Parazoarcus communis: one gene and its partner. The protein of the gene in region 2 interacts with the protein of the main gene of each other region in a pairwise test. Links are inferred from orthologs where the notes say so. Each region holds a gene or a part of one and is shown on either strand. Other genes may lie near its edges.

Region 1 (3,073 bases), 520 kb from region 2 along the record:
CGAGATGATGGCAGGCCTGCTGCTGCGCGACGGTCTGGCGGAGGATGCCGGTGAATGGCCGCGACGGGTGCTGCTCATCGGACTGGGCGCGGCCTCGCTGACCCGTTTCATCCACCATCATCTGCCGCAGAGCCGCATTCAGGTGGTCGAGATCGCCCCTTCGGTGGTCGCGGCCGCACGCCAGTTCTTCCGCCTGCCGCAGGAGGACGCGCGCTTCTCGATCCATATCGGTGACGGTGCCCAGTATGTGATGGAAAAGGACACGCGCTATGACTACATCCTGGTCGACGGCTTCGACCGTAACGCCCGCGCCGGCGTGCTCGACACCCTGCCCTTCTACCAGGCCGTGCGCACACGGCTGTCGGATCAGGGACTGATGTCGGTGAACCTCTTCGGCCGTTCGCGGGGCTACAAGGCCAGCGTGGATCGTATCCTCACGGCTTTCGATGATCGTGCGATCGCTTTCCCGTCCTGCGACAGCGGCAATGTGGTCGCTTTTGGCGCCGCAGGCGACAGCCTGAACCGTCCGCTGGCGGAACTGCGCGAACGCGCCAGCATGCTGAAGGCGGCGACCGGGCTCGACCTGCTGCCCACTGTCACGCGCCTAGAGCAGGCCGGCAGCCTGCCGGGCGGCACACTCGTTCTTTAAGAACGAAGCTGCCCGCGGTATTGTCCACCCCGTATATCATTGCGACTTCAACTGGAACCGACATGAGTACATTCATTCTTGCACTGCTTGTCGTTGGCATCGTGATTGCAGCGATGGCCATCGGCGTCATATTTGGGCGCAAGCCAATTGCCGGCAGTTGCGGCGGGCTTGGCGCGGTCGGCCTCGAATGCGAAGGCGGCTGCGAGAACCCCTGCCCCAAACGGCTGGCCCGCATGAAGGCACAGGCCGAACAACAACAAACCTGATCACCATTTAGGAGGCGCGATGCTCCATTCACTGCTCGTCAAGGACTACATGATCGGCGACCACCTGGCGCTTCATCCCGAAGACGAGGTTCTGCATGCCATCCACACTCTTCTTGAACACGGTCTAAGCGGTGCTCCGGTGGCCAATAGCAACGGTCATCTGATTGGTTTCCTGTCGGAGAAGGACTGCCTGAAGGTCGCGCTCAACGCATCCTACTTCGAGCAACAGGCCGGACTCGTCCGCGACTACATGAGCAAGAACGTGGTGTCAGTCACTGGCGACAGCAGTCTGATCGACGCCATCGAACTCTTTCTTGGACAGACCTACCGCTGCCTGCCGGTGGTGGAAGGCCAGCGTCTGATCGGACAGATCTCGCGTCGCGACATTCTCAGAGGTCTGGAAAAACTCCGGATCAGCCACAAGACAACCCGCATCCGCGGCGGCTGACGCCTGCCCGGGGCGCCCATTGCGGGCGCCCCGGGCGTCGCTGTCCTCAGGCAGCTTCCTCGACCGCCGGCTCCGGCGGCAGCCACAGACACAAACCCTTGTTTGCCTTGGAAATGTCCGCCAAGAGCTGATCGTGCGCTTCCAGCTCGGCTGCAGACGCGCGCTGAATCAGCTGCGGGGGCCGCTCGAATCCGCCACCGGCAGCGTCGAACTGAGCCGAACCGGGCTCTTCCTCAAGCGTCATGATCAGGCTCTCCTGACCACGCGTCATTGCCAGATAGACCTCGGCAAGCAACTCCGCATCGAGCAATGCGCCGTGTAGCGTCCGATGGCCGTTATCGATCGCGAAGCGGTCGCACAAGGCATCGAGCGAGGCCTTCTTGCCCGGATTCTGCTCCTTCGCCATCTTCAGCGTGTCGACCACGCCGCAGCACAACTGATCGATCGGCGGCCGCCCCAGCAGGTTCAACTCGTGATTGAGAAAGCCGACGTCAAAGCTGGCATTGTGAATGACCAGTTCCGCATCGCGCACAAACTCCTCGAAGCTGTTCGCGACGCCCGCGAACTTCGGCTTGTCGGCGAGGAACTCCAGCGAAATACCGTGGACCGCCTCAGCCTCGGCGTCGATTGCGCGCTCGGGATTGATGAAGACGTGATAATGGCGCCCGGTCAGATTGCGGTTGAGCAACTCGACACAGCCGATTTCAATCACCCGGTCACCGTTGCGCCAGTCCAGACCGGTGGTTTCGGTATCGAGAACAATCTGTCTCATCAGTACTTTCCTTCGTGTTTCATGCCTGCGCCGTCCGGCCCGTCTTGCGTATCTCTTCGACCCCGCGCCGTGCGAGTTCGTCGGCCCGTTCGTTCTCGGGGTGGCCCGCATGTCCCTTCACCCACAGCCACTTCACCTGGTGCATGGCAACTGCCGCATCCAGCGTGCGCCACAGGTCTGCGTTCTTGACCGGCTCCTTCGAGGCCGTCTTCCAGCCCCGCGCCTTCCAGCCCTTGATCCACTCCGAGATGCCCTTCTGCACATACTGGCTGTCGGTATGCACGCGCACCGTCACCGGCCGCTTGAGGAGCTCGAAAGCGCGGATGACTGCCATCATCTCCATGCGGTTGTTGGTGGTCTGGAGCTCGCCACCCCAGATTTCCTTCTCATGACCACCGCTGCGCAGAATCGCCCCCCAGCCGCCCGGACCGGGATTGCCGCTGCACGCACCATCGGTGTAAATATCGACTTCTTCCATTTCTATTGGGTTTTCCTTGTACTTCCCGGATGAATTTCACGCTGGGCCACGGCCGACAAGCGTTTTGAACTGGCACGTCGTTCGTTCCAGTTGGGCATGATCAGCCGTGTGCCCTGCACCCGCTTGATGCCCTGAACCACATATGCCGCTCCGCACACCGGCCACCAGCGCGGTCCAAACCTGTCCATGAAGCGCCACCGGTCCAGCCATTCGGGCGTGGTGACAGCGGGTACATAACAGCCAAAACCGCCTGCCTGGGTTTCGAATCCGAGCAGCGAGAACCAGTCCCTGATCCGCGGCACCGACAGATACTGTCCGGTCCACGGCATGACTCCGCCCTTGCGCGCAGCCAGCCGGCGCACACCCCACAGACTGTAGGGGTTGAAGCCACTGATCACCACGCTGCCTTCCGCCACCAGCACACGTTCGACCTCGCGTAGCACCTGATGGGGGCGAGAAG
Region 2 (8,602 bases):
CATGCTCGGCATCAACCGCAATACCCTGCGTCGCAAGCTGACCGACTACGACCTGCTCTGATACACACGCTGCGGCTGCCGGCCCCCCCCCAGTAACGGCGCCGCGCCGCAACACCGATTTCCGATTCAACTCTCCAAGCCAGGCCCCACGATGAACGTCACCCAAGCCCTGATCAGCGTCTCCGACAAAAGCGGCGTGCTCGAATTCGCCCGCGAACTCGCCGGACTCGGCGTCAAGCTCCTGTCCACCGGCGGCACCGCCAGCCTGCTGCGCGAAGCCGGCCTCGACGTCACCGATGTGGCCGATCACACGGGCTTTCCAGAAATGCTCGATGGCCGGGTCAAGACCCTGCACCCCAAGGTGCACGGCGGCATCCTCGCCCGTCGCGACCTGCCCGAGCACATGGCAACGATCGCCGAGCACGACATCGGCCGTATCGACCTGGTCGTGGTGAACCTCTACCCCTTCCAGCAGACCGTTGCCCGCCCCGACTGCACGCTCGAAGATGCGATCGAGAATATCGACATCGGCGGCCCCACCATGGTCCGCGCTGCAGCAAAGAACCACGGCACTGAAGCCGGCGGCGTCGGCATCGTGACCGACCCTGCGGATTACGCCGACATCGTGGCCGAACTCAAGGCCGGCGCGGGCAAGCTGAGCTACAAGACCCGCTTCGCCCTCGCGGTAAAGGCCTTTACGCACACCGCACGCTACGACTCCGCGATCTCCAACCACCTCACCGCACTGGTCACCAACGAAGTCGGTGACGTGTCGAAGCAGACCTACCCCGAGCGCTTCCAGCTCGCCTTCGACAAGGTCCAGAACCTGCGCTACGGCGAGAACCCGCACCAGAGCGCGGCCTTCTACAAGGAGCCGAATGCGCCCGAGGGCTCGATCTCCAGCTACGCACAGCTGCAGGGCAAGGAACTGTCCTACAACAACATTGCCGACGCCGATGCAGCGTGGGAATGCGTCAAGGCTTTCGACACCGGCGCCTGCGTCATCGTCAAGCACGCCAACCCCTGTGGCGTGGCGATCGGCGCTACGCCGCTCGAAGCCTACAAGAAAGCCTTCTCCACCGACCCGACCTCGGCCTTCGGCGGCATCATCGCCTTCAACAGCGAAGTCGATCGTGCTGCAGCCGAAGCCGTCTCCGCCCAGTTCCTCGAAGTGCTGATCGCCCCGTCCTACACGGCTGAAGCCCTCGAACTGCTGCGTGCCAAACAGAACGTGCGCGTGCTCACCTGCCCGCTGGGCAAGCCTGCCGGCGCCTTCGACTACAAGCGCGTGGGCGGTGGCCTGCTGGTGCAGAGTGCGGACGAAGCCCGCATCCAGATCGCCGACCTCAAGGTGGTGACCAAGCGTGCGCCGACCGAGACCGAGATGCGCGACATGCTGTTTGCCTGGCGCGTCGCCAAGTACGTCAAGTCGAACGCCATCGTCTATTGCCGTGACGGCATGACCATCGGCGTTGGCGCCGGCCAGATGAGCCGCGTGGATTCTGCCCGTATTGCCAAGATCAAGGCGGAGAACGCAGGCCTGCAGATCGCCGGTTGCGTGGTGGCATCGGATGCCTTCTTCCCCTTCCGCGACGGTCTCGACGTCCTTGCGCAGGCTGGCGCCACTGCGGTGATTCAGCCCGGTGGCTCGATGCGTGACGCCGAGGTGATCGCCGCTGCCGACGAGCAGAACATCGCGATGGTGCTCACCGGCTTCCGCCACTTCCGTCACTGATCGCTCACACCCGGAGCAGCACATGAAAGTCCTCGTCATCGGCTCGGGCGGACGCGAACACGCGCTGGCCTGGAAACTCGCACAGTCGCCCAAGGTCACGCGCGTTCTGGTCGCCCCCGGCAACCCGGGCACCGCGCGCGAGCCCAAGCTGCAGAACGTGGCAGCAACCGAAGTCGCCGACCTCGTGGCGCTTGCCCGCAGCGAGCAGGTCGGCTTCACCGTGGTCGGCCCCGAGGCACCGCTTGCAGCCGGCGTGGTCGACGCCTTCCGCGCCGCCGGCCTGCCGATCTTCGGGCCGACGAAGAATGCCGCCCAGCTCGAGAGTTCGAAGGACTTCGCCAAGCGCTTCCTGCTGCGCCACGGCATTCCGACCGCGAAGTATCAGACCTTCTCAGACGCCGCCGAAGCCCATGCCTACATCGACGCCGAAGGCGCACCGATCGTGATCAAGGCCGACGGCCTTGCCGCAGGCAAGGGCGTGGTGGTGGCGATGACAGCGGAGGAAGCCCACGCTGCCATCGACATGATGCTGCTCGACAACAAGATGGGCGACGCCGGCGCACGTGTCGTCATCGAAGAGTTCATGCAGGGCGAGGAAGCCAGCTTCATCGTGCTGGCTGACGGCAAGAACGCACTGCCTCTGGCCACCAGCCAGGACCACAAGCGTCTGCTCGACGGTGATCAGGGCCCCAACACGGGCGGCATGGGCGCGTACTCGCCCGCCCCGGTGGTGACGCCTGACGTCCACGCCCGCGTCATGCGCGAAGTCATCCTGCCGACGCTGGCCGGCATGACCGCCGACGGCCTGCCCTACACCGGCTTCCTCTATGCTGGTCTGATGATCGATGGCGAAGGCAAGCCACGGGTGGTCGAGTTCAACTGCCGCATGGGCGACCCCGAAACCCAGCCGATCATGATGCGCCTCAAGACGGATCTTGCCGATCTCATCGAAGCAGCCATTGCCGGCAAACTCGATCAGATCGAGGCCGAATGGGACCGTCGGGTCGCGCTCGGCGTGGTGCTTGCCGCTGCGGGCTACCCTGACAGTCCGCGCAAGGGCGACCCGATCACCGGCCTGACACCCGCTGGCGAGGACAGCACACACGTCTTTCACGCCGGCACCGCCGAACGCGACGGTGAAGTCGTCACCTCCGGCGGCAGAGTGCTGTGTGTGACCGCGCTCGGAGACAACGTGAAGGCGGCGCAGAAGGCGGCATACGATCTCGCAGCAACGATTCAGTTCGATGGCTGCCAGTACCGCCGCGATATCGGCTATCGCGCAGTTGCGCGCAAAGGTTGAATCGGGTCAAACAAGGACATATGCCACGGCGGTATGATCTTTACACGGGTTATGCTTGTGAAGGTGCGGTCTGGATACAGCTGACCGCGACATCCCCATCAAGCGCAGGAAGGAGAAACCGATGACCCTTAAGTTCGAGATCACCAAGTCCGCCGGCGGCGAGTTCTTTTTCAAGCTCGTTGGCGAAAACGGCAAGACCCTGGTTCGCAGCGAGGGCTACAACGCCAAGGCAAGCTGTACCAATGGCGTCGAATCGGTCCGCAAGAATTCGACCGAAGACAAGCGCTATGCACAGAAGACCGCGTCCGACGGACGTCCCTACTTCAACCTGACCGCCACCAACGGCCAGGTCATCGGCACCAGCCCGATGTTTGCAGACGCAGCCGCCTGTGAGGCCGCCATCGCTGCAATGAAGACCGGCGCCGCTGCTGCGGCCGTAGACGATCAAAGCTGAGAATCAATGACCCCGAGCACCGTCAAGCCCTACTTCACCGATCTTCAAACCCGGATCGTCACCCGCCTCGAACAGTTCGACGGGCAGGCGTTCAAGGCAGATGGATGGGAGCGACCGGGCGGCGGTGGCGGTCTGAGCCGTGTCATCGAGGAAGGCAACTTCTTCGAGCGCGGCGGGGTCAATTTTTCGCATGTCATGGGCGACGGCATGCCCGCCTCGGCCACCGCTCACCGGCCGGAACTGGCCGGCAGGCGCTTCGAGGCAATGGGCGTGTCGCTGGTCCTGCATCCGCGCAACCCCTACTGCCCCACGGTGCACATGAACGTGCGCTGCTTCATCGCCCTGGCCGAAGGCAAGGAACCGGTGTGGTGGTTTGGCGGCGGCATGGACCTGACGCCTTATTATGGCTACGAGGATGACGTCCGCCACTTTCACGCGACCTGCAAAGCGGCAGTCCTGCCCTTTGGCGGCGAAGCCGAGCATGCGCGTCTGAAGGATTGGTGCGACCGCTATTTCTTCCTCAAGCATCGCAACGAACCGCGCGGCGTCGGCGGACTCTTCTTCGACGATCTCGGCGCTGACGGCAAGACCGATTTCGACACCGCATTCGGCCTGACGCGATCGGTTGGCGACGCCTTTGTCGACGCCTATCTGCCCATCATCGAACGTCATCGCGACGCGCCATATGGCGAGCGCGAACGCGACTTCCAGGCATATCGTCGCGGTCGCTACGTCGAATTCAATCTGGTTTTCGACCGCGGCACCCTGTTCGGCCTGCAATCGGGCGGACGCACCGAATCCATCCTGATGTCGATGCCGCCCATCGTCAAATGGCGCTACGACTGGCACCCCGAAGCCGGTTCGCCGGAGGCCCGTCTCTACGACGTCTTCCTGCAGCCCAAAGACTGGGTGTAAGCACCCCGCAGGGCGCTCACCCTCATCAGTTCGGATACACCACTTCTACCGCCTCGGGCGGCAGCCACTCGCGCAGGCTCTCGAGCAGACTTTCCTCCAGTCGCACGCGCCAGCCATCGCCAAAAGGCAGTTCCGCCTCCGCCACGGCGTTGCGATAACGCACCTTGACCGGGCAGCCACCATCGCGGAACGGCGTCAGCAAGGTCTGCAGACGGTCGGCCGTTGCCGCCGCGCCGCCACTCTCGCCCACTTCACCGTTGAGCTTCAGTTGCAGCGCACGCGCGAATCGGCTGCGCGCCTCACCCAGTGTCAGCAGCTTGTCGGCGATGATGCGGAAACCGCCCGAGAACTCGTCATTGCTGACCTTGCCCTCGATCACCAGCACCTCGTCGGTGACGATCTTGCCGCGGTTGGCATCGAGCACTTCGGAATAGACCGCCACCTCGCGCGGTTGCGTGCCGTCGTCGAGCAGCACGAAGGCCATCTTGCCGCGGTTGCCCACCTTCGTCCGCACCTCCATCACCACACCGGCCATCATGGTCAGGTCACGCGACGGCTCGATCTGGGCCAGCGTACGGCGCACGAAGCGGCGCACTTCGCCCTTGAAGGCATTGAAGGGGTGACCGGAGAGGAAGAAGCCGATCGCGGTCTTCTCTTCCTTGAGGCGCTCGCGCTCGGTCCACGGCCGCACCTTGACGAACTCGACACCTGCCCCTGCCGCCTCCGGCATCATGTCGAACAGGCCGCCCTGCATCGCATTGGCAGCCACCTGCTCGGCGGCCTCCATCGCCAGCGACACGGTCGCCATCAGTTGCGCGCGATCGAGCCCCTTGTGGCCCTCCAGCGTATCCATCGCCCCTGAGCGAATCAGGGCCTCGATCACCCGGCGGTTGGCCAGACGACGGTCGACACGCTCGCAGAAATCAAACAGGTCACGGAAAGGCGCGCCTTTCTCGCGTGCCGCGATGATCGCGCGCACCGCCGGCTCGCCAACGCCCTTGACCGCGCCCAGACCATAGCGGATCACCTTGCGATCGACCGGCACGAAGCGGTAATCGGATGCGTTGACGTCGGGCGGCAGCACCTCGATCTTGTTGGCAACGGTGTCTTCGTAGAAGATCTTCACCGTGTCGGTGTTGTCGAGGTCGGACGACATCGTCGCCGCCATGAAGGCCGCGCAGTAGTGGGCCTTCAACCATGCCGTGTGGTAGGTGACCACCGCATAGGCCGCGGTGTGCGACTTGTTGAAGCCGTACTCCGCGAACTTGGTCATCAGGTCGAACAGTTGCTCAGCCAGCGCCGGATCGTAGCCCTTCTGCTTCGCACCGTCGGCAATGGTGGCGCGGTGCTTGGCCATCTCCTCGGCTTTCTTCTTGCCCATCGCCCGGCGCAGCATGTCCGCCCCGCCCAGGGTGTAGCCGCCGATGATCTGGCTGATCTGCATCACCTGTTCCTGGTACACGATCACGCCGTAGGTCGGCTCCAGGCAGGCTTTGAGGTCGGGGTGGAAGTAGTCGATCTCCTGCTGGCCTTTCTTTCGCAGGATGAAGTCATCCACCATGCCCGAACCGAGCGGGCCGGGGCGATAGAGCGCCAGCACGGCGATGATGTCTTCGAAACGGTCGGGCGCGAGCTTCTTGAGCAGCTTCTTCATGCCGTCCGATTCGACCTGGAAGATCGCCGTGGTATTGGCGTCCTTCAGGATCTGGTAGGCCGCGGGGTCCTTGAAGCCGAGGCTCATCAGGTCGGGGCGCTTGCCGGTCTCGCGCTCCACGTACTGCAGCGCAAGTTCGATAATCGTCAGGTTGCGCAGACCGAGAAAGTCGAACTTCACCAGGCCTACGGCTTCTACGTCGTCCTTGTCGAACTGCGACACCGGGGTCGCATCATCACCATCGGCGATGTAGAGCGGACAGAAATCGGTCAGCTTGCCCGGCGCGATCAGCACGCCGCCGGCGTGCATGCCCACGTTACGCGACAGGCCCTCGAGCGGCAGCGCCAGGCTCCACAACTCCTGCACTGATTCGCCGTCGTTGCCGTCCTTCATCATGTCGCCGATCTGCGGCTCCATCTCGTAGGCACGGGTCAGTGAAACCGGCTTCGCGCCTTCAACCGGCACCAGCTTGGACAGCCTGTCACACAGGCCATAGGGCAGATCCAGCACGCGCCCCACGTCGCGCACCACGGCCTTCGAGGCCATCGTGCCGAAGGTGGCGATCTGGCTGACCGCATCCTTGCCATAGCGCTCGCGCACATACTCGATCACGCGATAGCGGTTGTCCTGGCAGAAGTCGATATCGAAGTCGGGCATCGACACCCGCTCCGGGTTGAGGAAGCGCTCGAACAGCAGTGCGTACTCAAGCGGATCGATGTCGGTAATATCAAGCGAATAGGCCACCAGCGAACCGGCACCGGAACCTCGCCCCGGCCCCACTGGCACGCCGTTCGCCTTGCCCCAGCGGATGAAGTCGGCAACGATCAGGAAGTAACCGGGAAAGCCCATCTGGATGATGGTGTCGGTTTCGAACTTCAGCCGATCCTCGTAGCGCTGGCGCTGACGCTCGCGCTCCTCCGGGCTCGGGTACAACTGGGCGAGCCGGCGTTCCAGCCCGTCCTTGGCCTCCTGCACCAGGAAGTCGTCCAGCGTCATGCCTTCTGGCGTCGGGAACTGCGGCAGGAAGTTCTTGCCCAGTTGCACCGTCAGCGAGCAGCGGCGCGCGATCTCGACCGCGTTCTCAAGTGCCTCGGGGAGATCTGCGAACAGTTCGCACATCTCGTCCTGGCTCTTGAGGTACTGCTCTTCGGTAAAGTCACGCGGACGACGCTTGTCAGCCAACACGTAGCCCTGCGCGATACATACGCGCGCCTCGTGTGCCTTGAAATCCTCGCGGGTGAGGAACTGTACCGGATGCGTCGCCACCACCGGCAGACCGAGCTTGTTCGCCAGCACCAGCGCCTGGCGGATATAGGCTTCGGTGCCAGGATGCCCGGCGCGCTGCAGTTCGATATAGAAACCGCCGGGAAATAGCCGCTTCCAGTCGGCCGCCAGCAGTTCTGCAATCTCGGGATTGCCGTTGACCAGGTTCTGGCCGATATCGCCCATCATGGCGCCGGAAAGACAGAGCAGATCGCTCGCGGCGCCGTCCTCAAACCACGCGCGGCGCAGTTCTGCCCGCCCGCGGTGCTTGTTCTCCAGGTAGGCGCGCGTCAGCAGTTCGGACAACTGCCCATAACCATTGCGATTCTTGCAGATCAACAGTACGCGATACGGCTTGTCGCGCTCGACCTCGTTCTCGATCCAGACATCCGCGCCAATGATCGGCTTGATGCCCTTGCCGCGGCTACCCTTGTAAAACTTGACCATCCCGAACAGGTTGGCGAGATCGGAGATGCCAAGCGCAGGCATGCCGTCAGCCGCTGCGGTCGAAATGGCCTGATCGATCTGGACGATGCCGTCCGTGATCGAATATTCGGTGTGAAGACGAAGATGAACGAAACGGGGGGAATGTGCGGAACTCATGGGCGCAATTTTACCCGAGCGACGCCATCCCCCCCGTACTCGGGAAGAAAAAGTCCGGTGCCGTCATGCCGCCACCGGACCCAAGTCCAGCTTCAGTCCTTGCCGGGTTCGTCCTTGCGCAACTTGGCCAGCCAGTACTCCATCTGGCGACCGGCCGCTTCGCGACCACCCAGTCCGAAGGACAGGGCCACCGCCACTGCGACCGCGCCAAAACCCAGGCCGAAAGCCAGATTGACGATATCGTCGGCGATGCCCATCGCACGCAAGCCCATTGCGATCACCAGTCCGAGAATGGCAATGCGGGCAATGCGAGCCAGGCCGCTTGTATGCTCGCCACTGGCCCGGCTGATGGCCTCGGCAGCGAGGTTGGCGAGCCAGAAACCGGCAACGAGGATCACCGCGCCGAGCAGGATGTCGCCACCAAACTGAACAAACATCGTCACCAGTTCGCTGATCTGACCGAACCCCAGGCGATTTGCCGCTTCCACCACAGCAAACAGCATCGCAAAGAACAGCACCAGGCGCCCCACCAGCGCCGATGCGGTGCGCCCTTCGCCAATCGCGTGCCCAAGGCCCAGCTTCGCCGGCAGCAGGTCGAACCCGACGCCTGCGAGCAGTCGCGCAACCAGACCCGACGCGAAGCGGGCAACGAACCAGGTCACGCCCAGAATCACCGCC

The links. The genes of interacting proteins can lie anywhere in the genome.
Region 1: the proteins of dnaE (region 2) and dnaQ interact in binary tests that used the Escherichia coli proteins (3 or more experiments, as listed by UniProt). The link is inferred for Parazoarcus communis from one-to-one orthologs.

The regions. Positions count from the first base shown.
Region 1 is NZ_CP022188.1:3,164,188-3,167,260, reverse strand. The notes cover bases 273-3,073. They hold dnaQ (DNA polymerase III subunit epsilon), read right to left. Parts: upstream 2,136-3,073; coding sequence 1,410-2,135; downstream 273-1,409. Other genes in these bases: CEW87_RS14425 (class I SAM-dependent methyltransferase), read right to left, coding at 2,616-3,073; rnhA (ribonuclease HI), read right to left, coding at 2,155-2,613; CEW87_RS14440 (CBS domain-containing protein), read left to right, coding at 935-1,363; nqrM ((Na+)-NQR maturation NqrM), read left to right, coding at 712-915; CEW87_RS14450 (fused MFS/spermidine synthase), read left to right, coding at 273-649. Outside these bases: more of CEW87_RS14450, read left to right, coding at 1-272. UniProt on the Escherichia coli protein: DNA polymerase III is a complex, multichain enzyme responsible for most of the replicative synthesis in bacteria. The epsilon subunit contain the editing function and is a proofreading 3'-5' exonuclease.
Region 2 is NZ_CP022188.1:2,642,224-2,650,825, reverse strand. Bases 4,230-8,267 are described here. They hold dnaE (DNA polymerase III subunit alpha), read right to left. Parts: upstream 7,925-8,267; coding sequence 4,430-7,924; downstream 4,230-4,429. Other genes in these bases: CEW87_RS12125 (mechanosensitive ion channel), read right to left, coding at 8,017-8,267; hemF (oxygen-dependent coproporphyrinogen oxidase), read left to right, coding at 4,230-4,404. In the rest of the region: CEW87_RS12155 (helix-turn-helix domain-containing protein), read left to right, coding at 1-61; purH (bifunctional phosphoribosylaminoimidazolecarboxamide formyltransferase/IMP cyclohydrolase), read left to right, coding at 152-1,735; purD (phosphoribosylamine--glycine ligase), read left to right, coding at 1,758-3,035; CEW87_RS12140 (YegP family protein), read left to right, coding at 3,157-3,489; more of hemF, read left to right, coding at 3,496-4,229; more of CEW87_RS12125, read right to left, coding at 8,268-8,602. UniProt on the Escherichia coli protein: DNA polymerase III is a complex, multichain enzyme responsible for most of the replicative synthesis in bacteria. This DNA polymerase also exhibits 3' to 5' exonuclease activity. The alpha chain is the DNA polymerase catalytic subunit.